One region of the Paenibacillus sp. FSL R7-0189 genome, then DNA from elsewhere that is predicted to be linked to it. Evidence: riboswitches for the same ligand, from Rfam matches in the RefSeq annotation. Region 1 holds a riboswitch; each other region holds the start of a gene.
The links. Region 1 has a riboswitch for thiamine pyrophosphate ahead of MKY63_RS28390 (ABC transporter ATP-binding protein). Riboswitches for the same ligand answer to the same signal wherever they lie in the genome.

Region 1 (10,415 bases):
TCCAAGTAATTTTGCAGCGCCGACAGCACAGAACAGAACACTAAATAAAACAATCCTGCTTCGGAGTATACCAGCAGAGGCTCATAAGTGGTAGAGGCTACCTGCTGTGCGGTTCTAAACATCTCCGTATAGGTGATGATCGCTGCAAGCGAAGTATCTTTAACCAAGCTAATAAAGGAATTGGATAACGGCGGTACAGAAACGCGCGCAGCTTGTGGCAGAATTACGCGGCGCAGAGCCTGCCCACGAGTCATCCCGACTGAGAAGGCAGCTTCCCATTGGCCTTTATGTATCGACAGGATAGCAGCGCGTACGATTTCCGATGAATAAGCCCCTACGCTAAGAGTAAATCCAATGGTGGCGGCAATGAAGGGGTCGAGTACAATACCAACAGCCGGCAAACCATAAAATATAATAAATAGCTGCACTAACAATGGGGTTCCTCGAATAACCCACACATAAAAACGGGCGATTAGCTTCGGAATTACCCACGGTGAAAGACGTGCCAGCGCGGTTAGGATCGCCAAAATCAATCCAAGCACAAAGGAAAGTAGCGCCAACGGAATGGTAAAAGCCACCCCGGCTTTTAGCAGGGGTAGCAGTGTGTCTAAGAAAATTTGTATTTTGCGGTCATCCATTATTCAGACATCCTTTTTAGCTTCCAGGCTTAATTAGCCTTGCTAGCCTTGTATTATTTTGAAACGTCAGCTCCAAAGTATTTCTCGGAAATTTTCAAGTACGTTCCATCACTCTTCATCTCTGTAATCGCATCACTGACCGCTTTCACCAGCTCATCATTGCCTTTCAGGAATACTGCGGCACTTTGTGATCCTTCAGGAATCTCATCAACCACTTTAATTTTTGCATCTGGTTTTTGTTTTTTTAGATCCAGATAAGACAAGCCATCATTCACAGTTGCATCAATACGTCCCGAAGTCAGCAGATCCATCGCTTGATTGAAACCGTCCGTAGCTACGATTTCAGCACCGTTCTCACGAGCGATGTCGGATAAGTTACTTGTCAGGGATTGTCCGGCTTTTTTACCCTTAAGATCGGCAAAGGTCTTAATATCCTCATTGTCTTCGCTCACGATCAATACTGCTTTGGATACGATATAGGGTTCAGAGAAATCATATTTCACTTTGCGATCTTCGTTAATGGAAACTTCATTAAAGATTACATCAAACCGTTTCGCATCCATTCCAGCGAAAATACCATCCCACTGAGTTTCAAAAAATTCAGCTTTAACACCTAAACGTTTTGCTACTTCTTCAGCAATTTCCACGTCAAAACCAGTCAATTTCCCCGCAGTGTCATGATAAGTAAAAGGCGCATAAGTCCCTTCTGTACCTATCCGCAATTTGCCGCTGGCTTTCACAGCCTCCAAACTGTTTTGCGCTGAAGATGCTGCTCCACCATTCGTTCCAGCTGTAGGTTCAGCAGCCGTATTGGTATTCGAATTATTGCCGCAAGCCGCTATAAGGACCACGGTTAACGCCAATATAATAGTTAAACTCCATTTTTTCATTATTAAATCCCCTCTCTCTACCCGGATTTTTTCCGGTAAATTGAATAGTACACTGCCATCACATGATCGTCAATACTTTTTTCCGATTATATACATCGGAATTATAATATTAACTAGATTCCTACCTATATCTTACCCAATCTTGGATTAATCCTTCACTTCTTTCTCTCTTTACTTCTCAGAAAGATATGGTATATTTATTAACAAATTAATATGGACCTGTTATTTCACTAGGGGAGTCGGCCGACTGAGACGGAGCTTCAAGCTCCGGACCCTTGGAACCTGATCTGGATCATACCAGCGGAGGGAAGTGGAGCAGAATTTTCATCAAGCATGTTAAGTGTTATTATGCAGAATGAACTTTTTGACCCATTCATTTCCTCTGGAAATGGATGGGTTTTTATTTGTTTAGGCGCTCCACAAAAATTTTAGGAGGTTTGATCATCACGACCATTTTATCTATTCAAGGCCTAACCTACTCTTTTCCGGAATCTGAGCAACCCCCTGTATTCGCAGATCTATCCATGGATATCAGGCAAGGGGAATTCGTCTCCGTAGTAGGTGCTAGCGGATGCGGGAAAAGTACATTTTTCAAAACGATTGCCGGTTTACTCGAACCTACTCACGGAAAAATAAAACTCTCTACGCACCCGTCAACCGCTAGTCGTTTAGGCCAGATCGCTTATATGCCTCAGCAGGATTTATTGCTGCCTTGGAGGACAGTGCTCGACAACTGCCTTTTGCCTTGGGAGATCAAGCCCAGATTCAATAAACAAGAAACGATCACTCAGATTCGGGAAATGTTGACCCGCTTCGGCTTAGCAGATGTAGAGAAGGCTTATCCCCATGAACTTTCGGGTGGAATGAAACAGCGAGTCGCATTTCTGCGCACCTTAGTGGCTGGAGGCGGAAGTGGTCTTATGCTGCTGGATGAGCCCTTTGGCGCTCTCGATGCCATGACCAAACGCGAGATACACCGTTGGCTGTTGGAGTTATGGGGTGAATTGAATCAGACGATTATGCTCATCACTCATGATCTGGAGGAAGCACTATTGCTCAGTGACCGGATTTATTTATTATCTGGCGGTGCGCACAGCGAATTACAGGAGATCGTTGTGGATTTACCAAGGCCAAGACATTATAAGATGAACTACGAACCCCGGTTTATAGCACTGCGTGCAGAGCTGGAGCGGAGATTACATGCGACCTATACCTTTTAAAAAACATCTAGACAACTATGGTCCCTTCCTTCTTCTGGTACTGCTCATTCTTGTAATCTGGGAGTCAGCTGTTCGCCTTCACATGATTCCAGCCTTTATTCTCCCTGCACCTTCCTCTATTGGAATCGCATTGATCGAGCACAGGCAATTATTATTTGGACAGCATTTATTGGCGACGTTACAGGAGATACTGGTGGGTTTTGTCCTTTCTGTTATTTGTGGTGTATTGCTGGGCACTGGAATGTTCCTGTATCGCCCCATAGAAAAGGCCATCTATCCCTTTCTTATCATTAGCCAGACGATCCCATTAATTGCGCTATCCCCCATTTTTATTATGTGGTTCGGATATTCGCTGTGGAGCAAAGTGGCTGTGGTGTTTTTGACGGCTTTTTTTCCAGTCGTAGTGAGTACATATGATGGACTTCGTACAAGTGGCCAGACTTACAAGGACTTATTATTAACATTTGGTGCAAACCGCTGGCAGCTGCTTGTCAAAACCCAAATTCCACTGGCGTTGCCTGCTTTTTTCTCTGGCTTAAAGCTGTCCATTGTATACTGCGTCATCGGAGCTACTATCGGGGAATGGCTCGGCGGCAGTAAAGGACTCGGTTACTTCAGCCGCAGAATGGCCGGAAATATGCAGAGCGATGAAATGTTCGCGGCTGTATTTCTGCTGTCCGCGCTTGGTGTGGTGCTTTTTCTGGCGATAGCTTTACTCGAACAATTATTTTTAAAGAAAAGAGGATCAAACCAATGAATCATTTAAAATCCCCACAACGAGGACTTATTTCTGTATTTCTAGTATGCACACTTTTGCTCTTAAGCAGCTGCGGGAAGGCAGACAAGATAAATAACAACTCCCAAACCGATCCCTCCAATACCGAAAATAAGCAGTCACACAAGCTGACGATTATGCTTGATTGGTATCCCAATGCCGTTCATTCCTTTCTATACGCTGCGCAACAGCAAGGTTTTTTCCAAGAGGAAGGTTTGGATGTCGAGATCAAAATGCCTGCAGACAGCAATGATTCCCTAAAGCTTGTTGCAGCGAATCAAATTGATCTAGCGCTCAGTTATCAGCCTCAGGTACTTATGGCACGCGGCGAGAAAATCCCTGTACGTTCGATTGCAGCAATCGTGCGGCATCCACTGAATCATCTGATGGTTCCTCAGGCTGGCAGTATTCATAGTCCAAAAGAGCTCGCGGGAAAACAAATCGGCTATTCCTCCATTCCGCTCTATGAAGCGATGATTCGGACAATGATCCAGAGTGATGGAGGCGATCCTTCATCCGCCAAGCTGATTGACGTAGGTTTTGACCTCATCCCTGCGATCTCTACTGGACAAGTAGACGCAATAATGGGCGGGTTCATCAACCATGAACAACTAATCCTTGAAAAAGAGGGACATCCGGTCACTTCGCTTAATCCAACGGATTACGGAGTGCCTGACTATTATGAGCTTGTGCTGGTGGCCAGCGAACAAGGATTGCAAAATTCTGAAGCCTACTTTAAAAAATTTCTAAATGCCATTACAAAAGGACAGGAATTTGTGGAGCAGAATCCTGAACAAGCCCTGGATTTACTGGTTGCACATGAAGATGCAACTTCACCGCTCGACAAGGAGATTGAGAAAAAAAGTCTTGAGATTCTGCTGCCGCTGATGAATGCTGGCGATCAATCTTTTGGATATCAAGACCCGACATCTTGGGAAAAGGTTCAGCAGTGGTTATCCACCAACAATCTTCTACCAGAGGATATTAAAGCACAGGAAGCTTTTATCAATCTGTAATGTTTAGTTAGTTGTTCATACAAGCTTGAGGAGGAATTATGATGAGTTATTTAGCCAAAGTACGGGAATCCAACCCGTTGATCCACAACATCACTAATATTGTGGTAGCCAATTTCTCAGCCAACGGTCTGTTGGCGCTTGGCGCCTCTCCCTTTATGGCGGATGCCCACGAAGAAGTGATCGACATCGCCGCTATGTCGTCTGCTGTAGTTCTAAATATCGGCACACTCAATGATTACGCCATTCAATCTATGTTGCTTGCTGGTAAATCCGCTAATAAACACAGGGTTCCCCTAGTGCTTGACCCGGTAGGTGCAGGCGCAACTTCTTATCGGACCGCTGTCACTCAAAAGCTAGTGAATGAGATGCAAATCACCGCACTGCGGGGGAATGTGGCTGAAGTCGCTAATGTCATTGGAGAGAGTTGGTCCATTAAAGGGGTGGATGCTGGCGAAGGTGAAGGCGATGTAGTCCTTTTGGCTGAAGCTGCTGCGAGGAAGTTAAGCTGTGTGGTCATCATAACTGGAAAAGACGATGTGATCACGAATGGAAAAAACACCTATATTGCTAGCAACGGTCACCCTATTCTCACGAAGGTTACAGGAACTGGCTGCTTGCTCAGCGCTGTTGTGGGGGCATTTCTCGCGGTAAGTGGCGGTGACTCGTTGGAGGCCGCAGTGGAAGCCCTCTCCTTCTATGGAGTAGCAGCTGAAATCGCCGCTGAACTAACAACTGGTCAAGGGCCGGGAAGCTTTCAGGTTGAGTTTCTAAATCAACTGACATGGGTCACACCAGAAGTCTTCCTAGAAAGATCCAGCATCAAACAGCTCAGTTAATGACCCTCAAAGGAGTGAATTCGATGATTATATCCAAAGCTCTAACCATTGCCGGCTCCGATAGCGGCGGTGGTGCTGGCATTCAGGCCGATCTAAAAACCTTTCAGGAGCTTTCTGTCTACGGCATGTCCGTCCTCACAGCTGTGACAGCGCAGAATACGCTTGGTGTCCAAGGGGTTTATCCAGTGACTCTGGACGCCATAATTCAGCAGCTTGATTCTATAGGACTTGACCTGCAACCAGATGCCGTAAAGACCGGGATGTTATTTAACAGTGACATCATCCGCATTGTGGCAGATAAAATTAAGTATTACGGCTGGTCTAATCTTGTAATTGATCCTGTGATGGTCGCTAAAGGAGGGTCCACACTGCTGCTGCAGGAGGCGGTTCAATCCTTAATCAGCCATCTGCTGCCCTTAGCATTGGTGACGACACCCAATATTCCCGAAGCCGAAATGATCACAAAGATGACGATCTCCACCATCGAAGAACGCAAAAAAGCAGCCAAAATCATTCATGGCATGGGCTCCAAATATGTAGTGCTAAAAGGGGGACATGATACCTCGACCACAGCCGTAACCGATCTTCTATATGATGGCGACGAATATACCTTATTGGAGAGTAGCCGGATTCAGACCAGACATACGCATGGTACAGGCTGCACCTATTCAGCAGCAGTCACCGCCGAGCTAGCCAAAGGCAAATCCGTAGCAGAGGCCATTCAAACTGCCAAAGCATTTATACAAGCGGCGATCGAGGACGAGCTGAGCATAGGGGCTGGGCATGGACCAACCAATCATTTTGCTTATCAGAACAGACTGCGAGGGATAAACAGTGCAACGAATGAACAGTGAACATCTGCGAGATCTATTAAAAGTCTATTTCATTATGGGCAGCGTAAATTGCCGTAAAGCTCCAGTTAAGGTGCTGCAGGAAGCGGTTGCTGGGGGCATAACCATGTTTCAATTCCGTGAAAAGGGTACCGGTTCCTTAAGCGATAAGGCTCGACTTAATCTTGGGAGACGACTTCAAAAGATTTGTCATGCCAATGGCGTGCCCTTTATCGTGAATGACGACATTGATTTAGCGATCGCGCTTGATGCGGACGGAATTCATGTAGGACAGGAGGATACACCTGCATTGGCAATCCGCCAGCTACTTGGAGAGAATAAAATCATTGGTGTATCCGCTCACTCTTTCGTTGAAGCTCAGCAAGCGATTGCCGATGGAGCCGACTATCTGGGCGTGGGTCCCATTTATCCTACGTCATCCAAGGAGGATGCCAAAGCTGTTCAAGGCACTGCGATTATTGAAGAACTAAGAAATAAAGGCATTACCATCCCTTTGGTTGGCATTGGGGGAATCACGCTGCAAAATGTTGCACCTGTATTAGCAGCCGGTGCGGATGGGATCTCTGTTATCTCAGCGATTACCGGAGCTGTAGACATTACCCCAACTGCCAGAGGCTTTGTTGACAAAGTTAGTTTAAGCGGGACATAAGCTCATTCAGCTCTTCACTGCTTAAATGCCGCCATTGTCCTAGCTCCAAGCCGTCTAATGTAATATTCATAATTCTTATGCGCTCCAGCTTTAGTACTCTATATCCTAACTCCTTGCTCATTCTGCGTATTTGCAGATTAAGACCTTGAGTTAGGATAATTCTAAACTGACATTCTGTGATCCGATAGACCTCACAAGGTTTCGTTGTGATTCCAAGAATGTTCACGCCGCTAGACATCGCTTGTAAGAATTCTGATGTAACCGGTTTGTCTACATTAACTACATATTCTTTTTCATGCCCATTCTCGGAACGCATCATTTTATTTACGATCTCTCCATCGTTGGTTAACAAAATGAGGCCTTCCGAGTTTTTATCTAATCTGCCGATCGCAAAGATCCGTGAAGGATACCCTACAAAATCAATAATGTTCCCAACTACATGTGGGGCTGCTGTACAGGTAATGCCTATCGGCTTATTCAAAGCGAGATACACTGGCTCCCCTTTACTGCTTGTTATCGGCTCCCCATCGATCCATACGATATCCTCTGGCTCTATAAGAATGTTCGCATCACAGACGATACCATTCACAGCGATTCGACCTGCAGCAATTAATCGTTTGGTTTCCCTTCTGGAACAAAAGCCTGTTTCGCTTATATATTTATCGATTCTCACTGCTGATCCTACTTTCTCTCTATATACTTACATCTGGTCATAAAAAAACACCTGATTTTAACGATCAAAATCAGATGTTAACCTTCAGGAATAACCCAGTTTATTGGAGCTATTTGGTGCTTCCGCTTTTTTTCACGTTACTGCCCTTGCTTCCACTTGCACCTTTAGCACCTGGAGCCGTCGTTGGGTCACCTTTAGCAGGTTTAACTGGTTTTGCTGTTTTGTTCCAGCGTGTCCAGCCTTTACTCCCCGTACCTCTGCCTGTGCCGCCACCTTTACTTTTTGCACCCATTATATCACTCCGTCAGTCATTCAGAATTCGTATAGTTTATACACTTTACCTATCTTACCACACTCTCAACCTTTCTGTTTAAGTAATAACAAAAGCTTCATCTAACTAGCCACCGTTTAGAATTTAGCATCTTTATTCATTTCATGAATATCAAAGCTATCCTCATGTATTTCGATGGCGATGACGGTGTCCTTTTTTTCAAAAAATTGCACATGCCCTAACCGCTTGTCCTCCAGCTCTATCCATCCATCATCGCTTAATTTATTAAAATAGCTGTCAGGCCGATAAAGACCTTGTTCTCCCCCTATATTATCCAACTCGTACTTTGCTCCAATTTTTATATTAGGGTTATTTGAATTTGTTATCACTTCGATTTCTTTGGCATTCTTCGGAATTGGAATTTCAGCATTTATAGATGACACTCCATACTCTTGAGCTGACGATGTACAACCGCTTGTAAACAGGATTAATGGTAACCAAATAAAAGCTAATAAATATTTATTCAAAGGTATCCTCTCCTTTCATAACTTATTTTACCAAATGTAAAATTAAAATAAAAACACCCCACCAAAGACTAAGCTTTGATGAGGTGTCTATTCACATCAGCTTTGCAGCTCATGCATGGACTTATTTCGGTTGAATATAACCTTCTGCTTTCAGAAGCTCAGCGATCAACACAGCACCGCCAGCTGCTCCGCGCAGCGTGTTATGGGAGAGACCTACGAATTTGTAATCATAGAGGGCATCTTCGCGAAGTCTGCCCGTCGATACGCCCATTCCGTTCTCAATATCACGATCCAGCTTGGTCTGTGGACGATTGTCCTCTTCAAAATAGGTAATGAACTGTTTAGGTGCGCTAGGCAGTTCAAGCTCCTGAGGACGTCCTTTAAAGCTCTTCCAGAGATTCAGAATCTCTTCTTTGGACGGTTTTTTCTCAAAAGAAACAAATACAGCAGCCATATGTCCATCCGCTACAGGCACACGGATACACTGCGAAGTAATCGTTGGCGCTTCACTCTTTACGATACCCTCTTCTTCAACGCTTCCCCAGATCCGCAAAGGCTCTTGCTCACTCTTCTCTTCTTCGCCACCGATGTAAGGAATCACGTTATCCAGCATTTCTGGCCAGTCCGCAAAAGTCTTTCCTGCACCAGAAATAGCTTGGTAGGTAGTGACCACCACTTTAGATGGATTGAAGTCTTTGAGCGCATGAAGTGCAGGCACATAACTTTGAATGGAGCAGTTAGGTTTAACTGCAATGAACCCTGTCTCTGTTCCCAGACGTTTTCTTTGCTGTGCAATAACCTCAAGATGCTCCGGATTAATCTCAGGAATGACCATAGGCACGTCAGGCGTCCAGCGATGCGCTGAGTTATTGGAGATTACTGGCGTTCCGGTGCGAGCATAAGCCTCTTCGAGCGCTTTAATCTCATCTTTTTTCATGTCAACAGCACAAAAGATCAAATCTACATTCGCAGCTACTTCCTCTACCTTAGAAGCGTCTTGGACCATAATATTCTTTACGTTCTCAGGCATTGGAGTAGATAACTTCCATCTGCCCTTGGCCGATTCTTCATACGTTTTTCCAGCAGATCTAGCACTGGCAGCAATCGCAGTTACTTCAAACCAAGGATGATTCTCTAGAAGGGCAATAAAACGTTGTCCTACCATACCTGTGCCGCCAACTATGCCGGCTCTTAGCTTTCTTGACATCAGAAAATACACTTCCTTTTGATTAACTGTCCTATTGTGAATAATAGGCCGATAATTAATGATATACGGCGCGGGAACATTTGGCGAGTGTTAACATCAAAATAACATTAAAAATTTTATTTTTAGCAGATTATATTGAATTTCATTAATGCGAATAAAAGAAATAGCTGCACTCAGTACAATTATAAGTATATTTTCTGCTTAGACAACTCTTTAACTGCATTCTCTACAACTATTTCCCCGAAAAATAATGGAAATGCCCTCTAAGCGAACTTTTAGATGTAAGAAATGCAACTAAATCGCATCTGCCGAGCATTTTATAGCATATAGTTGTAGGAAATACATCTATTTGCGATTGGTGAGTATAAACAGCGATTGGCGATTAGCAATCAGCGATTAGCAATCAGCGATTAGCGATCAGCGATTAGCGATCAGCGATTAGCGATTCACGTTTACAAGCTGCTTCTGCCAACTAATCGTTTCTTACCCACGCTCATTTAAACCAACCTTTTTCCTTAAATCGAGTGATTGCCTCGATGCGGTTACCTACATCCAGCTTATCTAGTATAACAGAGATGTAATTCCGGACTGTACCCGTGGTAATGTACAATTGGCTGGCGATCTCTTTTGTATTTTTGCCGTCGGCAATGAGTCCAAGTACTTCCTTCTCCCGCTGAGTCAGAGGATTCACTTCACCGCTGTAGGCTTCATCCATTAGCTCCGGTGCATACATGCGTCGGCCTGCCATCACATTACGTATCGAAAGTGCCAGTTCTTCGCTAGGACTGTCTTTCAGCAAATAAGCATGAACTCCCGCCTTGAGCGCACGTTCGAAATATCCCGCACGGGCAAAGGTGGTTAA
Region 2 (10,415 bases), 780 kb from region 1:
TCAAGCTTTTTACGGAGTGAACTTACATGCACATCAACTGTACGCTGTCCACCAATATAATCAAAGCCCCAAACAGCGTTCATAAGATCATCTCTTGTCAGCACTACCCCGGGTTTACGGGCCAAATATAACAATACCTCGAACTCTTTAGGTCGAAGGTTGATGCTATGTCCTCCTAAGGAAACTTCATACCGCTCAGGATAGATTTCTAGTTGTCCCAGAATGATCGTTGAAGCAGATATAGGTGTCTCTTGTGGAGCCTCCTCAGCAAGGCCGGAAATCCGCCGTAATACAGCGCTCACTCTTGCAAGCAATTCGGATACTCCAAAAGGTTTGGTTATATAATCATCAGCACCGGATTTCAGCCCTCTAACCACATCTTCTTCAGCATTTTTAGCAGTCAATACGATAATAGGTGTGCGGATACCTTGTCCACGCAATTTATCAAGGATGTCAATGCCATTCATTCCTGGCAGCATCAGATCCAATACGATCAAGTCAAAAGGTTCCCTCGTCGCACGATCATATCCTGCCGTTCCATGATCCTCTACCGTCACCTCGTAACCTTCCTGCGTTAAGTTATAGGACAGCAGCCGGGCTAGTGTCGGTTCGTCTTCAATGACAAGCAATCGTTGAGCCATAGGTTCCCCCGTCTTCCATATAGTTTGATTTTTTACAAAACAGCAACAAAACCATCATATCACCGTAATGTTAACTTAGTGTAAAATTGAAAAAGTGAATTTACAAAAATCTAATCGGTCTTTTCTTCCTGCAGCAAAGGCAATTCAATCACAAAGGAACTGCCGATTCCCAGATCACTTTCAACTGAAATCACTCCATGGTGCATATCTACCAAATGCTTCACAATAGACAGCCCCAATCCCGTTCCACCGGAGCTTCTGGATCTTGCCTTATCCACACGGTAAAAACGTTCAAAAATACGCGGCAGATCTTTTTTAGGAATCCCCATACCCGTATCGCTAACAGTAAATTGAACATTTTCGGAGCCGTCTGGTTTCAGTAGACTCTTAACGTAGACCTTTACGTTTCCGCCTTCATGTGTGTAATTAATCGCATTAGAGAAAAGATTCATAAAGATTTGACGCAGCTTATCCTCATCCGCCTCAATGAACAGCTCCTCAGGAACCTCTACATTAAGACTAATGTTTTTCTTCTCAGCGACTTTACTGATGGTTCCCAGCACGGAATCAAAGAATTCAATGATATGAACCGGTGAGCAATCGAGCTGCACCCGTTTAGATTCGATTTTAGATAATTCCAGAATATCTCCAATCAAGCGATTTAAACGCTCATTCTCATCATATATAATTTGCAGGAAGGATCTCGCCGTCTTCTCATCTTTAACTCCGCCTCCCAGTAAGGTCTCGGCAAACCCTTTGACCGCTGCAACCGGAGTCTTTAGTTCATGCGATACGTTAGCGACAAATTCACTGCGCATCCGCTCCAAACGGCGAATTTCCGTAACCTCTTGCAATAGGAAAAGCATACCTCTGTACGTACCATCCTGGATCATCGGAACCGCGTCCATCCGTACAATTCGCTCTCTTGGGTTATAAATACTTCGCTCTTCATGAATCGGCTCCCGGCTTAATACCCCTTCTTCAAGCAGACGGGTTAGCTCATAATGCCGTTTTAACTCTTTGTACGAATGACCCGCCATTTCACTGTTGCTGACATCAAGCATTCGCTCTGAAGCCCGATTGAGCAGCGCAATCTCTTCTTCAGCATTGATCATTATGATGCCGCCAGTCATATTATCCAGCACGCTTTGCAGCAGATCCTCATTATCACGAATCGTCTTGAGCTGGTCTTGAAGACTGTCTGCCATCGCATTAATCGCTGTAGCCAGCTGTCCAACTTCATCTTTACGCTTCAAATGAACTCTGGCATCATAATCCAGATCGGTAATCCGCCGGGCGACTCTTGTGATTTGCTCCAGTGGGGAAGTCATGCTTGAAGCTACTTTATAGCTCACAATCGTTGCTGACAAGAACAAGATAATTAGACCTGCAGCCATAATCATCCATGCATGCTTAAGACCTTGCGTTACAGCATCAAGTCCCATTGAGACCCGAATATAGCCGTCAAATCCCTGATCTGAAGTTACCTTTCCAGCCACATATAACATCTCATGCTTTAGAGTTTCGCTGTAACGGATTGCCCGTCCAGTTCCCTCTTTCGCAGCCCCTATCTCTTCTTCACGATTAGAGTGGTTGTCCATTTCCAAGGGGTTTTTCTCAGAATCGCCAATTACTTTACCCGACTTTGTAATAAACGTTATCCGAGAATCTAAAAGTTTAGAAATATGCTCCGCCTGTTCAGTGTAATACGGGATCGCATTCGAAGAATTCATATCTACAAATTCCAGTGTGCCTGAGAGCAAGCTTATTTCCCGGGACATATTCTCTTCCAGAGCAGTTATATGGGAGCTCTTAAACAGATGCGCCATCGTAAATCCAGTACCAATCATGGAAATACCGATTAAGGCCATAAGTATAAACGTAAGACGAGCGCGAAACGGTTTCATCTGAGATTTGCCTCTCCCTTTATCATTGTATCTTTTATCCTAACTTCATTTTCTCCAAAATACCAGTACGACTATGACCGTGACATAAGCCCCCCAGAGTAGATTATATAAAAATAACAGCCCGAGTTGATTAACTCTGGACTGTTACTTTGTATTACTTTTGTAAAAACACATGAGTTTATTCTGTACGGGTGGCAAGAAACCACTGATTACCCTGACGGTCTCTAACCCCTGCTCCTCTTTCTCCATAGGACTTATCCAGTGGTTCTTCAATAATAGAGGCCCCGGCATTCAGGCACTTGCGGTAGGTCTCATCAACATTTCTTACATAAAGATGAATGGCAAGCTGTACCGGTAAATACTTTTCATTCGCTTCGGAAACCTCAATGATGGAATCACCGATTCTGACCTCGGCATGCCTAATCCTACCCTCATCGTTTCGCAGCATATCAATAATTTTGGCATCAAAGCAGTGCACAACAAAATCTATCAATTGGTCTGCATCTTCCGCAATAAAATACGGCGTAACGTTAAGAAACCCATTTCTAATATAATGTGGTGCCATTCGTTGTCCTCCTTTAGACAGGCAAAAACGCCTTCGGCGTTCCTTAAGGATAATTTATAGTCTGGACATATAAATCCTTATAATTTGATTAAAACCCATGGAAAAGCCATTCAGAGAATAATCTGCCCTCCTCATGACTTATCCACCGGTTGTAACCCCATTTATTTAAACACTGGCTCCTTGAATTGAGTCAATTTAGCTGCAGAATCTTTTTCCACATCCGCATGCAGACTGTTGCCGTGAGCATCCATCGTCACAATCGCTGCAAAACCCTCCACATCGAGATGCCACATCGCCTCAGGAATACCAAATTCCATAAAATCAACAGCGTTGACCTTCTTGATGCACTCTGCATAATACTGGGCGGCTCCACCAATCGCATTGAGGTATACCCCGCCGTGCTCCTGTAAGGCTTTTAACGTTTTTGGACCCATACCACCTTTTCCGATGACTGCACGGATTCCAAATTTTTTGATGATATCGCCTTGATAAGGCTCTTCACGAATGCTCGTAGTTGGGCCCGCAGCTTTTACATGCCAGCCTTCCTCATCTTTCATCATCACAGGACCACAATGATAAATCACAGCCCCTTCCAGATCTACCGGAGACTCATGATCCATTAAATATTTGTGCAAAGCATCACGGCCTGTATGCATTTCACCGGATAAAATAACCACGTCTCCAACACGCAGACTACGGATATCCTCTTCACTTATCGGCGTTGTAAGACGTACTTCCCGCGACTCAGAGGCTGGGCTGTTAGCTCCCTCAGCAATTACCGCTTCAGATTCATGTGCCCCTTCATCATCTACAGATATCCCTGTACCACTCTCATACAACCAATCCTCTATATTGCCTGTTGATGGATCAACCAGCACCCCTTGGCGGCGGAAGGCCCAACAGTTATAAGCAACGGATACGAAAAAGCTAGCTGGCAGACGATTCATAACGCCAATCTTACAGCCCAGCAGCGATACCTCACCACCAAAACCCATCGTGCCAATTCCAAGCTTGTTAGCATTCTCCATAATATAGTCTTCCAGCTTGCTAAGGTCTTCTATCGGATTAACATCCTCCACTTTTCGGAACAACTGCTTCTTAGCCAGCTCGTAGCCAGTCGTACGGTCACCGCCGATACCCACGCCAATAAAACCGGCACTACAGCCTTGTCCCTGCGCCTGATATACCGCGTGTAAAATACATTTACGGATTCCGTCCAGATCCCGACCCGCTTTGCCGAGTCCTTCTAATTCTGCCGGGAGACTGTATTGAATATTTTTATTCTCGCAGCCTCCACCCTTCAGAATAAGTCTAACGTCTATTTTATCCTCTTCCCATTGTTCGAAATGAATGACTGGTGTGCCTGCACCCAAGTTATCTCCGCTATTCTCACCTGTTAATGAATCTACAGAATTGGGACGAAGTTTACCATTCTTGGTCGCTCGTACAATGGCATTATGAATATCTTTTTTCATCTCAATCTGATTGATTCCCACAGGGGTGTGAATGATAAATGTAGGCATTCCCGTATCCTGACAGATCGGAGACACTTGCTGCTCAGCCATTCCGATATTTTGTGCAATCGTGGTTAAAGCAAGACCGGACCGGGTAGCCCTGTCTTCCAGCGCGCGACCTTTTGCAACTGCCCGGCGTACATCTCCCGGCAAATTCGTGGAAGTTTCTACGATAAGGTTATAAATACTGTCTTCAAAATGCTGCATCTTCATTCAAGCTCCTCTCGGCAGTTCCAGGTTATCTAAAGTTTGATACAATTAGTATAATAATATCATACCTAGCACCGCATGAAAGGGGTTACTTTAAAATTGAGCTACCATTTTTCTGCCTATCTATATCGTCTTCAGTATATTCAGCGCTGGAGCTTGATGCGCAGCACCGCACCGGAGAACGTCGCTGAGCATTCTTTTCATGTTGCATTGCTCACACATATGCTCTGTTCCATTGGTAATGTACATTTCGGGCGTTCATTAAACGCGGAACGAGCAGCAACCATAGCTCTTTTCCATGATGCCAGCGAAGTATTCACAGGCGACATTGCCACGCCGGTAAAATACAACAATCCTCGCTTGCTCACCAGCTTCCGCGAAATGGAAAAAGTTGCGGCTGATCGCTTAACTGGAATGATTCCATCAGAGCTAAAAAGCATCTACACTCAGCTCATACGACCGGAAGACAGCCCTCCCGATTCGGAGGACATTCTGCTGCACAGCTATGTGAAAGCCGCTGATCGGCTGGATGCTTATTTGAAATGCGTATGGGAGGTTGCTGCAGGCAACCGAGAATTTGCCGCCGCGAAGGAGCAGACAGCAGCAAAACTTCGTGGGCTTGGCCTGCAGGAAGTGGATTATTTTCTGACTCATATGGCACCGAGCTTCGAAATGTCTCTCGATGAGCTCTCTGCCGGAAACTAAACACCATCTACACAATAGAAAAAAGGACCTCCGCATGAATCTCGCAGGGGTCCCTTTAGTGATTAATAATAAAAATACAAGCGTTACGTTACTGATTCAGTCAGGATATCCCAGTCTTTAAAAATCGGCTGCAAACCCTTCGTATATAGCATTTCCGTAATCTCCTGCACACTGCGGCTATCGGATATTTCGAATTGCGGAGTTCCCCCTGCATTAGTGTGACCGCCCACCTCAGTAGTGACCCCGGCTGACATCTTAGTTATTCCTAGATGAATTAAATGATCGCGTAGAGAGGCAGGCTCTCTTGTAGATAAAGTAATGCCCGAACGGGGTAAAAATAACCGGTATGCCAAAATAATCTGCACTAGTGATCGATCGGTAACATCGCACTCTGGGTTAAATTCCCCTAAATAAGGCCGAAACCGTGGGGGTGACAGGCTGATCTCGCAATCTGGATACCGATCCTGTAGATAGCGGGCATGCATGGCACTTTGGAATGCCTCTTGCCGCCAATCGTACATCCCGAGCAACGTACCAATATTCACAGAACGAAAACCTGCCTGACAGCCGCGTTCAGGTGCATCCAGGCGATTCCGGTAGTTTCTTTTAGGCCCTTTAACATGCAGCTTTTTGTAAGTCTCCTGGTGGTAAACCTCTTGGTATAGTGTTAGTCCATCCACCCCTGCTTGAAGAAGCTCTTTATATTCTGCAGTCGATAGAGGATTTATCTCAATACTGACGGAGGAAAAAAATTCCCTGAGTACATCTACACAATCCTTAATATATGAGACAGGATTCTCCCGGCGCGATTCACCAGTCAAAATGAGGATATGCCGCAGACCTGTAGCTGCAATCTTCTCAGCCTCCCTGCGAACCTCCTCCAAGGACAGCTTTTTACGCGGAAAATCATAAATGGAGCTGAAGCTGCAGTAGGTACAATGATTCACACAAAAATCGGCAAGATACATCGGTGTGAACAGCTGCATCGAATAACCAAAATGTGCACGGGTCAGTCGCTGAGCAGCTTGCGCCATCTCCTCTAGCAGCGGCGTTGCTGCCGGAGAGAGCAATGCCAGCAAATCATTTTCGTTCAGCTTGTCTTTTCCAAGCGCCCGCTTAACGTCATCCTCCCGGAACTCCTTCCACAGCTGCTCATATGGATACTGCTCCAAGCGGGCCAGTGTGTCAAAAAAGCTCATGCTAATCCTCCCTCCTTTGGTGAACCTATCAAATTCAGTTCAGAAATCCAGTCAACGGTGACGAAGCAAAAGCAACTTCTTCTACAGGACCGAGTCCTGCCAAATAAGCTTTGCGGCCAGCGGATATCGCCTCGCGGAACGCTTCCGCCATGACGAGCGGATTACGTGCCGTTGCGACAGCCGTATTAAGCAGAACAGCAGCGGCCCCCATCTCCATTGCTTCCGCCGCTTCCGAGGGCTTGCCAATTCCGGCATCTACAATAATCGGCAAATTCACTTCTTCAATAAGAATACGCACAAGCTCCTTGGTGCGCAGGCCGCGATTCGTCCCGATCGGCGCACCAAGCGGCATCACAGCAGCAGCACCGGCATCTCTCAGACGTAAAGCAGCCGAAAGGTCCGGACTCATATATGGCAGTACTACAAAACCCTCCGCCGCTAGAATCTCTGTAGCTCGTATGGTCTCCAGATTATCTGGAAGCAGGTATTTCTGATCATTGATCACTTCGATCTTCACCCAGTTCCCCAGTCCCGCAGCTCTTGCTAATCTCGCAATACGGACTGCCTCCTCCGCTGTACGCGCTCCTGAGGTATTAGGCAGAAGAGTCATGTGGCCGGGAATGTGGTTCATGATATTTTCTGCTCCACCTTCCGGGTCCACTCGGCGAAGCGCTACAGTAATCACCTGAGAACCAGAGCTTGCGATCACTTCGGGGATCAGAGCATTCCGGCTATATTTTCCGGTTCCGATAAATAATCTACTAGTTAATTCGATGCCTCCAATATGTAACGGGTCATGCATGAAATTACCTCCCTTTGGTTCTTATAAATTTCTCAAAATTCTATACCGCTCCATCTCAACCCCCACCAACAAAGTGCACCAGTTCCAAACGATCATCCTCGCTCAGAGCAGTACTTTCATAATTCTCCTTACTGACAATTTCTCCATTCAGCTCAATGATCATCAGACGACCCGACCACTCAGGAAGACTGATCAAATCAGCTATAGTTTGAATACCACCAGAACACTCTGCGGATTTCCCGTTAATCAACAGTCTCATTCTGAATCACCCCCTTCGCCTATGCTTTTACCTCCCGGCTATGAATGAACCGCCTTATGAATAGCTTTGGCGGCCTCATAAGGATCATCCGCTCCGCAAATTCCGGACATCACAGCAATTCCTGCCGCGCCTTGCCTAATGATCTGCGCCGCATTAGCGGGACCAATTCCGCCAATCGCAATTACAGGAATAGAGCTAGTCTTCACCGTTTCTGCAAGCAGCTCTAACCCACGTGCGGGCAGCCCTAGCTTGCTCGCCGAGGGAAATACATGGCCAAACAAGCAATAATCAGCTCCCTGCTCTGAAGCATTCGCCGCTTCTTCCGGAGAATGAACCGATCTCCCCAGCCAAAGCTGAGGTGCAATTCGCCGGGCTGTAAGCGGGCTCACACTGTGCCCAGCCAACTGAACACCCGCGGCACCAGCTGCCAATGCTACATCGATCCGGTCATTGATTATCAGTTTGGTAGCGGGTATACCGGCAGCCAACAGCTCCTGTGCCGCAGAGAGCAGTTCGCGTGCTGGACATTGCTTCTCTCTTAAGTGAATATAATCGACCCATGTCTGCACCGTGACAGCCAGTTCAACAAATTGTCTCAACAGCTGCTTGCCGTCTGATATTAGATGGATCTCAGCTTGTACCACTCGCGATCTCCTCTCTCTCACTTCCCTGTAGGCCAGTAAAAAACAAAAAAACTGCCCCCGTAAGGAAGGCAGTCAGAATCTGTATATAGACGGTACTACAAATAGCCCGACAACAGAAATTCGTTCTCCACTTCCCTACGCTGGTCTTAACCAGATCAGGTTCAAAGGGTCCGGAAATCCATTCCGTCTCAGCCAATCGGCACCCCTAGTGACATAAATATACAATTTTAAAATGCTAACGTGGTTTATAGTAACATATTTTTTTATTGAAATACACCCATTTATTCACATTAGCTGTACTAATCTAACCGTTTACTACCTCGCCACCATTTACATGAATAACCTGTCCAGTCACATAACTGGAATCGTCAGAGGCAAGATATACATAGGCTGGCGCCAGCTCCTCTGGTTGTCCAGGCCGTTTCATAGGCTGCGTGCCTCCAAACTCGCTAACCTGCTTCGCATCAAAGGTAGAGGGAATTAGCGGTGTCCAGATTGGACCTGGTGCTACACCGTTTACCCGTATGCCCTTCTCCGCCAGATTCGTGGACAAAGATCGTGTGAAACTCAGGATAGCTCCTTTAGTTGATGAATAGTCCAGCAGCTGCGGGCTTCCGCGATAAGCGGTAATTGAAGTTGTATTTATAATTGTAGATCCTGCTTTTAAATGAGGCATAGCTGCTTTTGTTAAATAGAACATCGCAAATATATTCGTACGGAAAGTACGCTCTAGCTGCTCGGAAGTAATATCCTCGATCTTAGCTTGCGGATGTTGCTCCGCCGCGTTATTGATGAGAATATCAAGCTTTCCTAAGCCCTCTACCGTCTGTTTAATAAGATCCTTACAGAATTTCTCGTCACCGATATCACCTGGAATTAGGATACATTTGCGGCCTTCCTGCTCGACCTGACGTTTAGTTTCCTCTGCATCTGAGTGTTCATTAAGATATGAAATGACCACATCAGCACCTTCTTTAGCAAAAAGCACAGCAACTGCACGCCCAATTCCGCTGTCTCCACCGGTAATCAACGCCGCCTTGTCTTGCAGTTTACCTGCTGCTTTATAATTTGCCGGCTCGTATTTGGGCAGCGGCGTCATTTCACTCTCAATCCCTGGCTGATGATGCTGCTCCTGTGGGGGTAAGGTTTTTGTAGCTTGTTTATTATTGCCTGACATCTTCCCTATCTCCTCTCGTTAAGCAAATTGATAGTTAACTGATCATCTTAGGATGGCACAACAATGCACGTTTATACGCTGGGTTTGTCATTTTCTTAAATCGCTTTACGAATCTTACTTACCACAATGCAAGTAGAAATAAACAACCGTGGATGTAAACTGCTGTAAGTGGAGAGGACTTCACTGCATACAAAAAGGCACAGCATCGCTGCTGTGCCTTGAATTGTTCACCCTAACTATTTCAAAGAAGAAACATGATTTTCTGCATTCACTCCATGTTCCAGTACCCACATAAAATAAAGAGCTTTAGCTGCTTTCTCCCGGGTCACTATGGCTTTAGGTTCTAGTTCTGTCCCATTGACCATTTGGCCTCTAGCAATCCCCACTTCAGATCTAATAAGCCCTAATTCATAAGCACTTTTCACTTTTGAAATTAAAAAAGGAGAAATGTCCGCCGTATCAACCAGCTGCTGCCAGGATACAAGTGGATAGTACATCGCTCCTCTAGCTCCTGGATCCAGATTGAAATCATAACCAGGATCTCCTGGCACTACTGCTGTGCCGTTATAATCAGTCATGTACTTAGGTTTATTAGCAAACTTTACTTGGTAAACATCATAGAGAATAGCACCCATCGTTTCACGTGACAGCTTACCTTTCGGATAATAGGCAAGATCTGATCTTTCCACTTTCATTAACTTAGAAATACTGCGTGTGAATTCAGCAACTGTCATCTCCGTATCTGGCTTAAAATTCCCTTGACGGTCTTTGCCCATTACTCCCAGCTGGATT
Region 3 (10,415 bases), 3.3 Mb from region 1:
GAATATTTAGCGCAAATTGATAACCCGCAACATCGGGAAAGAATGGAAGAAGTTTTGGCTTGGGTAGCTGGAAAATTTACTGATTTAAAGCCAAAAGTTGCGTGGAATCAGCCTATGTTTACCGATCACGAGACTTTTATTATTGGCTTCAGTGTATCCAAACATCATTTGGCGGTTGCCCCTGAAATTGCAGGAATTAATCGTTTTTCTGATGAAATTGTGCAGGCAGGTTATGATCATACCAAGCAGTTATTACGCATCCGATGGGAAAGTCCAGTTGATTTCTCATTACTTGAAAAAATGATCGAGTTTAATATTTTGGATAAGGCAGACTGTTCAACTTTTTGGCGGAAATAAAACGTATTATTTAGCGTTCAATTCATTTTAAGCAAATTTATATGTGGAAGCACCGGAGGACAAGTCACTTTAATACGTGATTTGTCTTTTTTATTTAAATTCTCAGCGTGAAATATTCAATATTTTGGAAGGTGGATGGAATGTTGAAAGCGAATTTATACACGTTAGTTCAACCTGATGAATGCTGAAAAATGGAAGTGAGACAAATGGCTACTGTAGGCGAGAGCCAATTCAGATTGGAGGATGAAAATGCTACTAAACGATGATCAACTATTAGAGCTATTAAGAGGTCAGGGTGTTCCTGAGATTCTTGAGATTAAAAGAACAAAACAAGAAATACGCAATCGAGCAGCACTCAATAAAATAGAAGTGTATACGAAAGACAATAAGGTTTTGTCGTTATTAGAGAAAATCACAAAGTCAGATCATATTCCATATGAAAATATGATTTATAATCATTACTATACCAAGGATGTATCTATTCCGAGAGTCTTTTTTAATAAATATGATACAGTCGGACAAGAGGGGATATTGTTGATGGAAGATCTGACCCCGACACATACCAATTTAGCTGACTGGGAAGTACCTATTGATTCTGATAAATTAGCAAACATTATTGATGTGATCGTACAGTTTCATTCTGCTTCTTGGGGGACAAGCGAGTTAGCTCATCCCGAGCATTTGAAAAGTATAGAGCATTATTTAAAGCATATTTCGTATTTGGAGAGAGACTATCTGGCTTTTAGAAAGCAACAGACTTATAACCTTGGGGAAGAACAGTTTAGTATTTACGAGAAGAGTTTACTTAGCTTGCGTGAAAATGCCCAGAAACATATTAGTCGTATATCCAGATATCAAAATACAACATGCATCCATGGTGATCTAAATGTTGGCAATTTATTATATCCGAAGTTCAGCAGTTCAAGGCCGTGCATCATTGATCTTGAAGCAGTGAAGGTTGGGCTTTGTACGGAGGATCTCGTTATGTTATTTATCCACGATTTGTTTCATGGCAGTGCCGAGACTACACGTATTTTTGATCTGTATTTTCATTCAATTAACAATAAAATCAGGAACGCATACACGTACACACAATTTCTGGAGGACGTTAGATTATCGATTATGGAAGGAATCTTTTTTCCAATAAAGTTATTTGTCCATGAAGGAATTAAGGATGAGGAGCTTATATGGAAGTCGATAAACGCCTATAAGAATCTCGTCTGAAAGGAAGTGGCCCTCGTTGTTTTTTCTTCAGATGTCTGGATACCCCGGATCAGGAAAGTCTTCATTAGCCAGAGTAATAGCGCAGCATACTTCTGCTGTTATTCTTGATCACGACATTGTAAAGTCTTCTCTTATGGAATCACTTGGAGCAAACACTGGGTTCAAGGAAGTTGGAAAAATTTCGTATGACATTGAATGGGCTTTGATAGATTTTCACTTATCTCAAGGTCATAATGTTATACTCGATAGCCCTTGTTTATATTCTGAAATGATAGAGAGAGGATTGAATATGACCCAGAAATATAATGCGGAATATAAATATGTAGAATGTTTATTAAATGACTATGACGAGCTCAATAATAGACTGCGAAATAGAAAAAGAATGATTAGCCAGATTGAAAGAGTGCCTTCTGAAGAGACATTACTTAAAACTATTGAAAATGCTAAAAAGCCCTCTAATGTCAGAATACATATTGTTAATACAAAGGAACCGATTGAATCCTATATTAAAAGTGTCATTGAATACTTAAATGCTTAGCGTAAATTTTGAGGAGGGGAACAGATGGATTTTGAAAAAGCAGCCCATTTCATTTGGACACATGGCAGATTATTAGAAAGAAGGGTTTTTGAATATATTTTCCACGGTGGATCAATAAACAATGTTGTGACTTCTCTAATAGCCTACCAGAACGAAGATGGTGGGTTTGGAAATGCAATAGAGCCAGATTTACGGGCACCTGGTAGTCAGCCACTTTTCATGGAATTTGCACTACGTTTCTTATATGACTGTAACATAAAAGACGAAGAACTCTCTCAAAAAGCATGTGATTATATTTCAAAGCATGCTGACTTAAAAAAAGGGATTCCAACAATATTTCCTTCATCATCGAACTATCCAAGAGCAGAACATTGGAATAACCCTCTTTCTCCAGAGCCATCATTTAGCAGACTTACTGGTCTTGTCGGGCTTCTTAAATGGCAAGGGATAGAACATTCCTGGCTTGATAAAGCGACAGAAATTTGTTTGGAAGATATTCGCGCACAAGCCTATGATGATGCGCATACAATTTTGACTGCATTTTATTTATTGGAAAGCTTACCTCAATCGGATTTTATCAAAGGATTATTTCAAAAATTATCTAAGGAGCTTATTACTGCCAACTTTTTTTGCTTGGATGCCGCATCCCACAGTTATGGACTCTCACCTCTAGAATTTTCGCCATCACCAACTTCTTACTGTAGCAGCATATTTTCTGATGAAACCATTCTTGATCATTTAAAGGTAATAGAATACCAACAGGAGGATGATGGAGGATGGCAGATAAAATGGGAGCCTCCCGGTGAAACAGCGAGGTTGGAATGGAGAGCCTATAAGACGCTAAAGAGTTTGATGATACTAAATTCATACAATAAGATTAATCTATGAGACTATTAAGGAGATAATAAACACTCCAAGGAGAGGAACCTATGAACAAATTAAGGGCAATCATAGTTCCGTTATTCTTAATCTTTTTATTGGGATGTAGTAAGGAGCAAATTAGCGATAATTCAAAAAAAGAATATAGCAAAGCTGAACAATTTATTACCGATATGGGCTATCTGATCATTAGTAATGAAGGAATTGTTTCTGAATATTTATTAGATAAAAAACTGCTGACGGAAATGCCATACATACAATATTGGAGTGTTCAAAGTGTTGATCCAATCGCTTATATAGGTAAGGAAATAACTACAAGTAAGTTCATCGTTAAAAACCACCCCTTAGATAATAAGAAGGATAATACAAAAAAACAAACCCTGATTTTTCTGCTAGAAGCAGACGATCAAGTGATAGGAGGCTATAGTTTTCCTGATTTCGATGAATTACATATGGGTTGGGTTTACACCATTGATGGAAAAACACTCGAAGAATTGACCAGAGAAGCTTTCCCGAAATGGTCAAAGGAGTGGAATTTAAGATATAAATAACGGTTGGGGAGTATTTATAAAGGAGCAGATATGAAAAAACTAATCCTAGTGCTTGTAGCTGTGGTTATTATTTCGAATGCGATATGGAGTTATTTATATTTCAATAAAGAGGTCGAAACAAATTTAAACACTGGTGTTCAAGTATATACGCTTAAGGGTACAGGGGATAGATGGGATGTTTTAGATTACAAAATAATAATTTCATCTAGCAAAATTTTACGGGGACATGGGAAGTTAGTGTTCAAGGGAGACCCAAGCTCTTTAGTGAATAGTAGCTATTATAAGTATGAAGTTAATGAAAAAAACACTAATAATAAGGATGAAACAGTTCTTGTAAATGAAGCTAGGTCAACGGATGGACCCGTTTCAATATTAAGTAACACTGATATCGGGTCTATAACTGGTCCATATTTATATGACGAATTAAATAAAAATAGACAAAATTATGAAAATACCACTTTATCTATTACATGGAATGATAATGAAGGGGAGCTTCATTCCGAAACAATAAGTCTAGATATTGAGAGTGAAATTTCTCTTAAGGATGATCTTTAAGGGTGATAAATCCAAGAGACTAAGATTGAATCTCTACGGACTGAAGGAAGATCCTCTACGCCCCAAAAGCCTGCCGGTACTTCACAGGAGACATGCCTTCAAACCTTCTGAACACTTTAATGAAATAGCTGGACTGGGCAAAACCGGACTGAGTCGCAACCTGAGCAATGGAGAGTCCTGTGGAAACCAGTAAAAGCTTGGCTTTAGCCAGCCGACAATCGGTTAAATAACGGTTTGGAGTTTTGCCCATAACCACCCGGAACAGCCTTAGAAAATGATAGCTGCTGTACCCGGTCAATCTTGCCATCGATTCAAGAGACCAAGGGCTGGCACATTCGACATGAATGATATCTGCAGCACTGCGGATGGACTGCCTAACCTCGTGCGGTACTGAGCCGTGAAGCGGCTCGGAGTTCTGCAGCAAGTTTACTAGAAGCTCATACAGCAGAGCAGATAGTCTTGGCTCGCTACGGGTCACGTAGGAAGCACTCAGTAGGTACATTTCCTCGAATAGCTCGTCCAGCTTAGCATCCAAATCAAAAGTGAACAGGTATGCACGAGACTGGTCCACTTCTTCTAATAAGGGAAGGACAATTTCAGTGTTAAAATGAACCCAGCAGACATCCCAAGGCTCGCCTGGGTCAGAGCCGTATTGCTGATAAGCCCCTTTGGGGTACAGAAAACCTCGTCCTCTACTCATCGGAATACGTTCGCCCTCATGGAATACATAACCCTCCCCACCAAAGATCAAATGCAGGTTATAACTCCCCAGAAACCCTTCGCTTCTTCTCTCTGTATGTTGTGGAAAGTGAGTGTAATGTCCCAAAAATTCAGGATAACAGACATATTTTGAAAAAGCCGGTGTCGGCAAATACCATTGTTTCTTCATGTTTGGCAGCACCCATTTCTGTAGCGCAACAGAGCGCAAGTTGGATTAAGGCAATGAACGCAAGATTGTTATATAATAGCAATATTTTGTTATATAAGACCTCTTATCATTGATACTACAATAGAATTATATAATATTGAAAGCATATTTTTAATACTTTGGAGGTAATGATGAAGAAACCTGTCGCAACTGAAAAATTCGAGCTTGGCGTCTGTTATTATCCGGAGCACTGGCCAGAAAACATGTGGGAGGACGATTATCGCCGGATGCGTGAACTCGGCTTTACGATCATTCGGATGGGGGAGTTTGCTTGGTCTATTTTTGAACCGGCAGAAGGGCAGTTTCAGTTCGGGCTCTTTGATCGGGCGATTGATTTAGCACATAAATATGGTCTTCAGGTCGTACTTGGTACTCCGACGGCGACGCCTCCAGCTTGGTTGACTGATAAGTATCCCGAAGTTTTAAATGTAACCTACGAAGGTGTTACACTTCAGCATGGCATGCGCCGTCATTATAATTACAGCAGTCCTAAATACCGGGAACTGTGTGCGCGTATTGCAGAACAAATGGCTGAACATTACGGCAATCATCCGGGTGTAGTTGGCTGGCAAATTGATAATGAGCTCAACTGTGAGATCAGTGAATTTTATTCGGAGAGTGACCATAAGGCTTTCCGGGAATGGCTACAGCAGAAATATGTTACACTTGAGCATTTGAACGAGGCTTGGGGAGCTGTTTTTTGGAATCAAAGCTATAGTGACTGGTCTCAGGTCTATCTTCCACGTCCGACTCCAGTACCGAAGCAACCCAATCCTCATCAGGCATTGGATGAAAAACGGTTTATTTCGGACAATACAATTTCTTTTGCCAAAAACCAAGCGGATATCATCCGTAAACTTGCCCCTAAGCAGTGGGTAACCACGAACGGTCTGTTCGGGCATCTGGATAGCCATGAAATGACGGATGAACTGTTGGATTTCTTCAGCTATGATTCCTATCCTCAGTTCTCTACTATTTTTTATGACCCGAATGAGCGGAATCCGCTGAATGATAGAGGCTGGGGACTGTCGTTATCTGTTGTTCGTTCGATATCCCCGAATTTCTGTATTATGGAGCAGCAGTCGGGCCCGGGTGGCTGGGTGAACCGGATGGATATGCCTTCTCCAAAGCCCGGGCAGATGCGGTTATGGACTTATCAGTCGATCGCTCATGGAGCAGATATGGTGTTATATTTCCGCTGGCGGACAGCTACGATGGGCAATGAAATTTATTGGCATGGAATCAATGACTATCATAATCAGCCTAACCGGAGAGTGCGGGAAGCGGGGCAGATCGGTCAGGAGCTGGCAGCAGCAGGTCAAGCGTTTGTCGGTACTCGTAATCAGGCTAACATTGCTATTGTTCGTGATTATGACAATGAGTGGGATGGAGAATACGATGTTTGGCATGGCCCGTTTATGTGGAAGAGCAATAAGGAGTGGTACAAGGCGCTTCAACGGAAGCATATCCCGAATGACGTACTCTATTTACGCAAAAAAACAACGCTGGAGGAGCTTGCAAGGTACGACGTGCTTATCTATCCTCACCCAGCGATTATGACAGATGAGACAGCAGCACTGCTGGATGAATATGTTCAGCAAGGCGGCAAACTGATCTTCGGCTGTAGAACTGGGTATAAGGATGAGCGGGGTCAATGTTATATGCGTCCTTTCCCAGGTGCTGCTAAGGATCTATGCGGGATCACAGTTGAAGAATTCACAATGGTTAAGGGCAGTCGTCAGCCAACAACAATTAGCTGGTCGGGCGCGGCCGAAGTCGTTACGGGAGCAGATGACTTTAATGATATTCTCAAAATAGAGGAAGCTTCGGTTGAAGTGATGGCGGTTTACGCTTCTGATTATTATGCGGGAAAACCGGCGGTAACTAGAAATCGTCGCGGCAAGGGTGAGGTTTGGTATTACGGAGCCGTATTTAATGAACAGGCAGCGGCTGAGATCATAAATTTAATGGATCTACAATCGCCAGCAGATTGGCTGGAGCTCCCAGAAGAGGTAGAGCTGCAAGTCCGTACCGGAGCTTCTTCCAGTTATGCTTTTTTGCTTAATTATAGTGAGACTCCTGTCACGATCCATCTTCGTGAGACCAAAACAGATTTACTGAGCGGCACAACATTGTCGGGCGAGGTGCTTCTGGAAGGATTTGGGGTATTGGTGTTAAACTAACGTATACATTGATCTCACATTTGAGTAGATTTGGATAATTCTCTCTTTTCGGTTATACTTTGAAGTAGCAATTATATAGTCACGGGAGCTTGGTGGGACCAGGCTGAGAGGATAGTTATAACTATCGACCGTCAAACCTGATCTGGATAATGCCAGCGGAGGAAATGGAGCTCTATTTCTATTTGTCTACTCTAAGGCCGCATCTTATACAGATGTGGCCTTTTCTATGTGTGGGGAGTAGACCGTCTCCGCTTGATCAAATCACCTTATAGGAGGAATTGAGATGACAAGCGAATTGAACAACGATCCAATCAATCTATCAGCTTTTCCAGCAAGTCAAAAAGTGTATGTAAAGGGTTCACGGCCTGATATTCAGGTGCCTATGCGGGAGATCTCACTTAGTCCAACTGCGGGCATAGACGGCGAAGAGGAGAATGCCCCAATTCATGTCTATGACACAAGCGGGGCTTACACGGATGCTAATATTCATACTGATATTCGTCAGGGGTTAGAGCCCAATCGTCTAAGCTGGATTGAGGAACGAGGGGATGCGGAAGCGTACGAAGGAAGAACCGTGAAGCCTGAAGATAACGGGAATGCAACGGGAAAAGCTGTGGCGGAAGTGTTTCCAGCGCTCCATAGAAAACCTTTGCGAGCGAAAAAGGGGCGTAATGTCTCTCAAATGCATTATGCACGCAAAGGGATTATTACTTCGGAAATGGAATACGTTGCGATTCGTGAGAATGTGACACCGGAATTTGTAAGAGATGAAGTAGCCCGCGGCCGCGCCATCATTCCAGCGAATATCAATCATCCAGAGAGTGAACCAATGATTATTGGGCGTAATTTTTTGGTAAAGATCAATGCCAATATTGGAAACTCCGCAGTATCCTCATCCATAGAGGAAGAGGTGGAGAAAATGAGATGGGCTACCCGCTGGGGTGCAGACAATATAATGGATCTCTCCACAGGTAAAAACATCCATACGACACGCGAGTGGATCATCCGTAATTCTCCTGTTCCTATTGGAACGGTGCCTATTTATCAAGCTTTGGAAAAAGTGAATGGGAAAGCGGAAGATTTAACGTGGGAAGTATACCGTGATACGCTCATTGAGCAAGCGGAGCAAGGGGTGGACTATTTTACCATTCATGCGGGAGTTCTGCTTCGTTATATCCCGTTGACGGCACAACGTATGACAGGTATTGTTTCAAGAGGTGGCTCCATTATGGCGGCATGGTGTCTTGCGCATCATCAAGAGAACTTTTTATATACACATTTTGAAGAGATATGTGAAATCATGAAGCTGTACGATGTTTCTTTTTCCCTAGGCGATGGATTACGTCCGGGTTCGATTGCTGATGCGAATGATGAAGCACAATTTGCCGAGTTAGAGACGTTAGGTGAATTAACAGCTATGGCTTGGAGTCATGATGTACAGGTGATGGTAGAGGGTCCAGGACATGTGCCGATGCACTTGATTAAAGAGAATATGGATAAGCAACTTGAAACTTGCAACGAAGCCCCTTTTTATACGTTAGGTCCACTGACTACAGATATTGCGCCGGGGTATGATCATATTACCTCTGCTATAGGTGCAGCGATGATTGGTTGGTTCGGTACAGCAATGTTATGTTACGTAACTCCGAAGGAGCATCTTGGCCTGCCTAATAAGGAAGATGTACGTGTAGGGGTCATTACTTATAAAATAGCGGCACATGCCGCAGATTTGGCAAAAGGGCATAAAGGAGCACAAGACCGGGATAACGCTCTTTCGAAAGCCCGTTTTGAATTTCGTTGGCGTGATCAATTTCATTTATCGTTAGATCCTGAGCGAGCGCTCGAATATCATGATGAGACATTGCCTGCGGAAGGCGCTAAAACAGCTCATTTTTGTTCCATGTGCGGGCCGAAATTTTGCAGTATGAAGATCTCTCATAATATCCGTAATTCGACGAGAATTGAATCAGGAATGCAAGAGAAGGCAGAAGAGTTTCTCCAAGGCGGGAGCCTCATTTATAGATAACTTTTTCTGATAAAAAGAAATATCTAAAAGAAGTCGTCATTGGCGGCTTCTTCTTTTATACTTTGAATAGATAGGAGTTGATGAAATGGAAGCGATTCGTTCAGAGGAAGCCATTTTAGAGGATTTAAGTAATAGTTTCTATCATTTTTTTGGATTGAAAGTCCTTCATGCTACCCCAATAAAACGTGGCTGGTTAAATCTTAAATGGAAAATCACAACGGATTCAGGGCAATTTCTACTTAAACAATACAACAAAAAAAGATATAAATTGTATAACCCAGAAGAGCTGAACTTTGCCTTTTCTCAACAGAAAAGATTGTATCTACAGGGGCTCCCATGTCCCGGATTGTTGGCTTATAACAATAATGTTTTACTGGAATCAGATCAGGGAGAAACGTTTATGGCAATGGAATATTGTGAAGGCCGTGTCATAGAGCCGGGTAAGATTAATATCCATCAAATGTTTGATTTGGGTCGTGCCACAGGTAAAATGCATCGTTTATTAAATGATGGGACCCTTAGTTTGAAAAGAACCCCACAATTTATTCCTCAAAGCTCTGAGGAACGTTTAGAACATTGGAATGTACTCCTACAACAATCAAAGGAAATGGGCAAAACCTCACTTATCACTGACCTAGAGATACAACTAAGAGCGACTGAAGAAATAGATCCGGAAATATTCGAAGGACTTGTAGCTGGATGGGCACATCGTGATTTATGGGTTGATAATCTTTTATTTCAAGATAGCCAATTGTCTGCAATTCTAGATTTTGATCGGTTCAAATATGATTATCCGCAGCTAGATGTGGCGCGAGCAGTGATGTCATGTGCTTTAGATGAAGATTTAGATGGAGCACTAGCTTCAGCATTTATTGACGGATATCGTGAGGAACGAACGGTGGAGCAGGGGGATTTAACAAAATCATTGCAGTTGTTGTGGTATATGGAAAGCCCGTGGTGGATTAATGCCGCGATGGACAAACATAGTGTACCTCCAAAACGTTTTGCAAAAGAAATGAATTGGCTGGCTAAGAACCTGAACAATTTACCTGCTATCTTAGGGAACTTATAGTGAAAACGATTGAATTATAGCCTAAAAGATGCATTGACCAGCAAAAGTTTGGCGCCTATAATCTTAACAAGGAAAATTCATCAGATATTGAACCGTTTGTAA

Region 2: it holds a riboswitch for thiamine pyrophosphate, as region 1 does, so the genes downstream of both, MKY63_RS01095 (thiamine phosphate synthase) here and MKY63_RS28390 (ABC transporter ATP-binding protein) in region 1, are expected to answer to the same signal.
Region 3: it holds a riboswitch for thiamine pyrophosphate, as region 1 does, so the genes downstream of both, thiC (phosphomethylpyrimidine synthase ThiC) here and MKY63_RS28390 (ABC transporter ATP-binding protein) in region 1, are expected to answer to the same signal.

The regions. Positions count from the first base shown of each region.
Region 1 covers NZ_CP150223.1:6,440,275-6,450,689, forward strand. Annotated here, with positions in the region: gene MKY63_RS28380 (amino acid ABC transporter permease) at 1-638, opposite strand, end outside; gene MKY63_RS28385 (amino acid ABC transporter substrate-binding protein) at 692-1,528, opposite strand; TPP riboswitch at 1,751-1,854, shown strand; gene MKY63_RS28390 (ABC transporter ATP-binding protein) at 1,966-2,748, shown strand; gene MKY63_RS28395 (ABC transporter permease) at 2,729-3,505, shown strand; gene MKY63_RS28400 (ABC transporter substrate-binding protein) at 3,502-4,539, shown strand; gene thiM (hydroxyethylthiazole kinase) at 4,581-5,375, shown strand; gene thiD (bifunctional hydroxymethylpyrimidine kinase/phosphomethylpyrimidine kinase) at 5,399-6,229, shown strand; gene thiE (thiamine phosphate synthase) at 6,219-6,875, shown strand; gene MKY63_RS28420 (pseudouridine synthase) at 6,856-7,548, opposite strand; gene MKY63_RS28425 (DUF3934 family protein) at 7,658-7,840, opposite strand; gene MKY63_RS28430 (hypothetical protein) at 7,957-8,346, opposite strand; gene asd (aspartate-semialdehyde dehydrogenase) at 8,468-9,553, opposite strand; gene MKY63_RS28440 (response regulator transcription factor) at 10,047-10,415, opposite strand, start outside.
Region 2 covers NZ_CP150223.1:211,394-221,808, forward strand. Annotated here, with positions in the region: gene MKY63_RS01055 (response regulator transcription factor) at 1-641, opposite strand, end outside; gene MKY63_RS01060 (ATP-binding protein) at 752-2,548, opposite strand; gene MKY63_RS01065 (VOC family protein) at 2,727-3,113, opposite strand; gene MKY63_RS01070 (fumarate hydratase) at 3,275-4,834, opposite strand; gene yfbR (5'-deoxynucleotidase) at 4,937-5,542, shown strand; gene thiH (2-iminoacetate synthase ThiH) at 5,626-6,741, opposite strand; gene MKY63_RS01085 (thiazole synthase) at 6,776-7,543, opposite strand; gene thiS (sulfur carrier protein ThiS) at 7,599-7,802, opposite strand; gene MKY63_RS01095 (thiamine phosphate synthase) at 7,841-8,446, opposite strand; TPP riboswitch at 8,562-8,663, opposite strand; gene MKY63_RS01100 (SDR family oxidoreductase) at 8,751-9,623, opposite strand; gene MKY63_RS01105 (GDSL-type esterase/lipase family protein) at 9,860-10,415, opposite strand, start outside.
Region 3 covers NZ_CP150223.1:3,168,178-3,178,592, forward strand. Annotated here, with positions in the region: gene MKY63_RS13820 (iron chaperone) at 1-357, shown strand, start outside; gene MKY63_RS13825 (phosphotransferase) at 607-1,581, shown strand; gene MKY63_RS13830 (AAA family ATPase) at 1,598-2,119, shown strand; gene MKY63_RS13835 (hypothetical protein) at 2,144-3,007, shown strand; gene MKY63_RS13840 (hypothetical protein) at 3,049-3,549, shown strand; gene MKY63_RS13845 (hypothetical protein) at 3,580-4,104, shown strand; gene MKY63_RS13850 (AraC family transcriptional regulator) at 4,160-4,993, opposite strand; gene MKY63_RS13855 (beta-galactosidase) at 5,164-7,215, shown strand; TPP riboswitch at 7,287-7,395, shown strand; gene thiC (phosphomethylpyrimidine synthase ThiC) at 7,499-9,241, shown strand; gene MKY63_RS13865 (phosphotransferase) at 9,327-10,313, shown strand.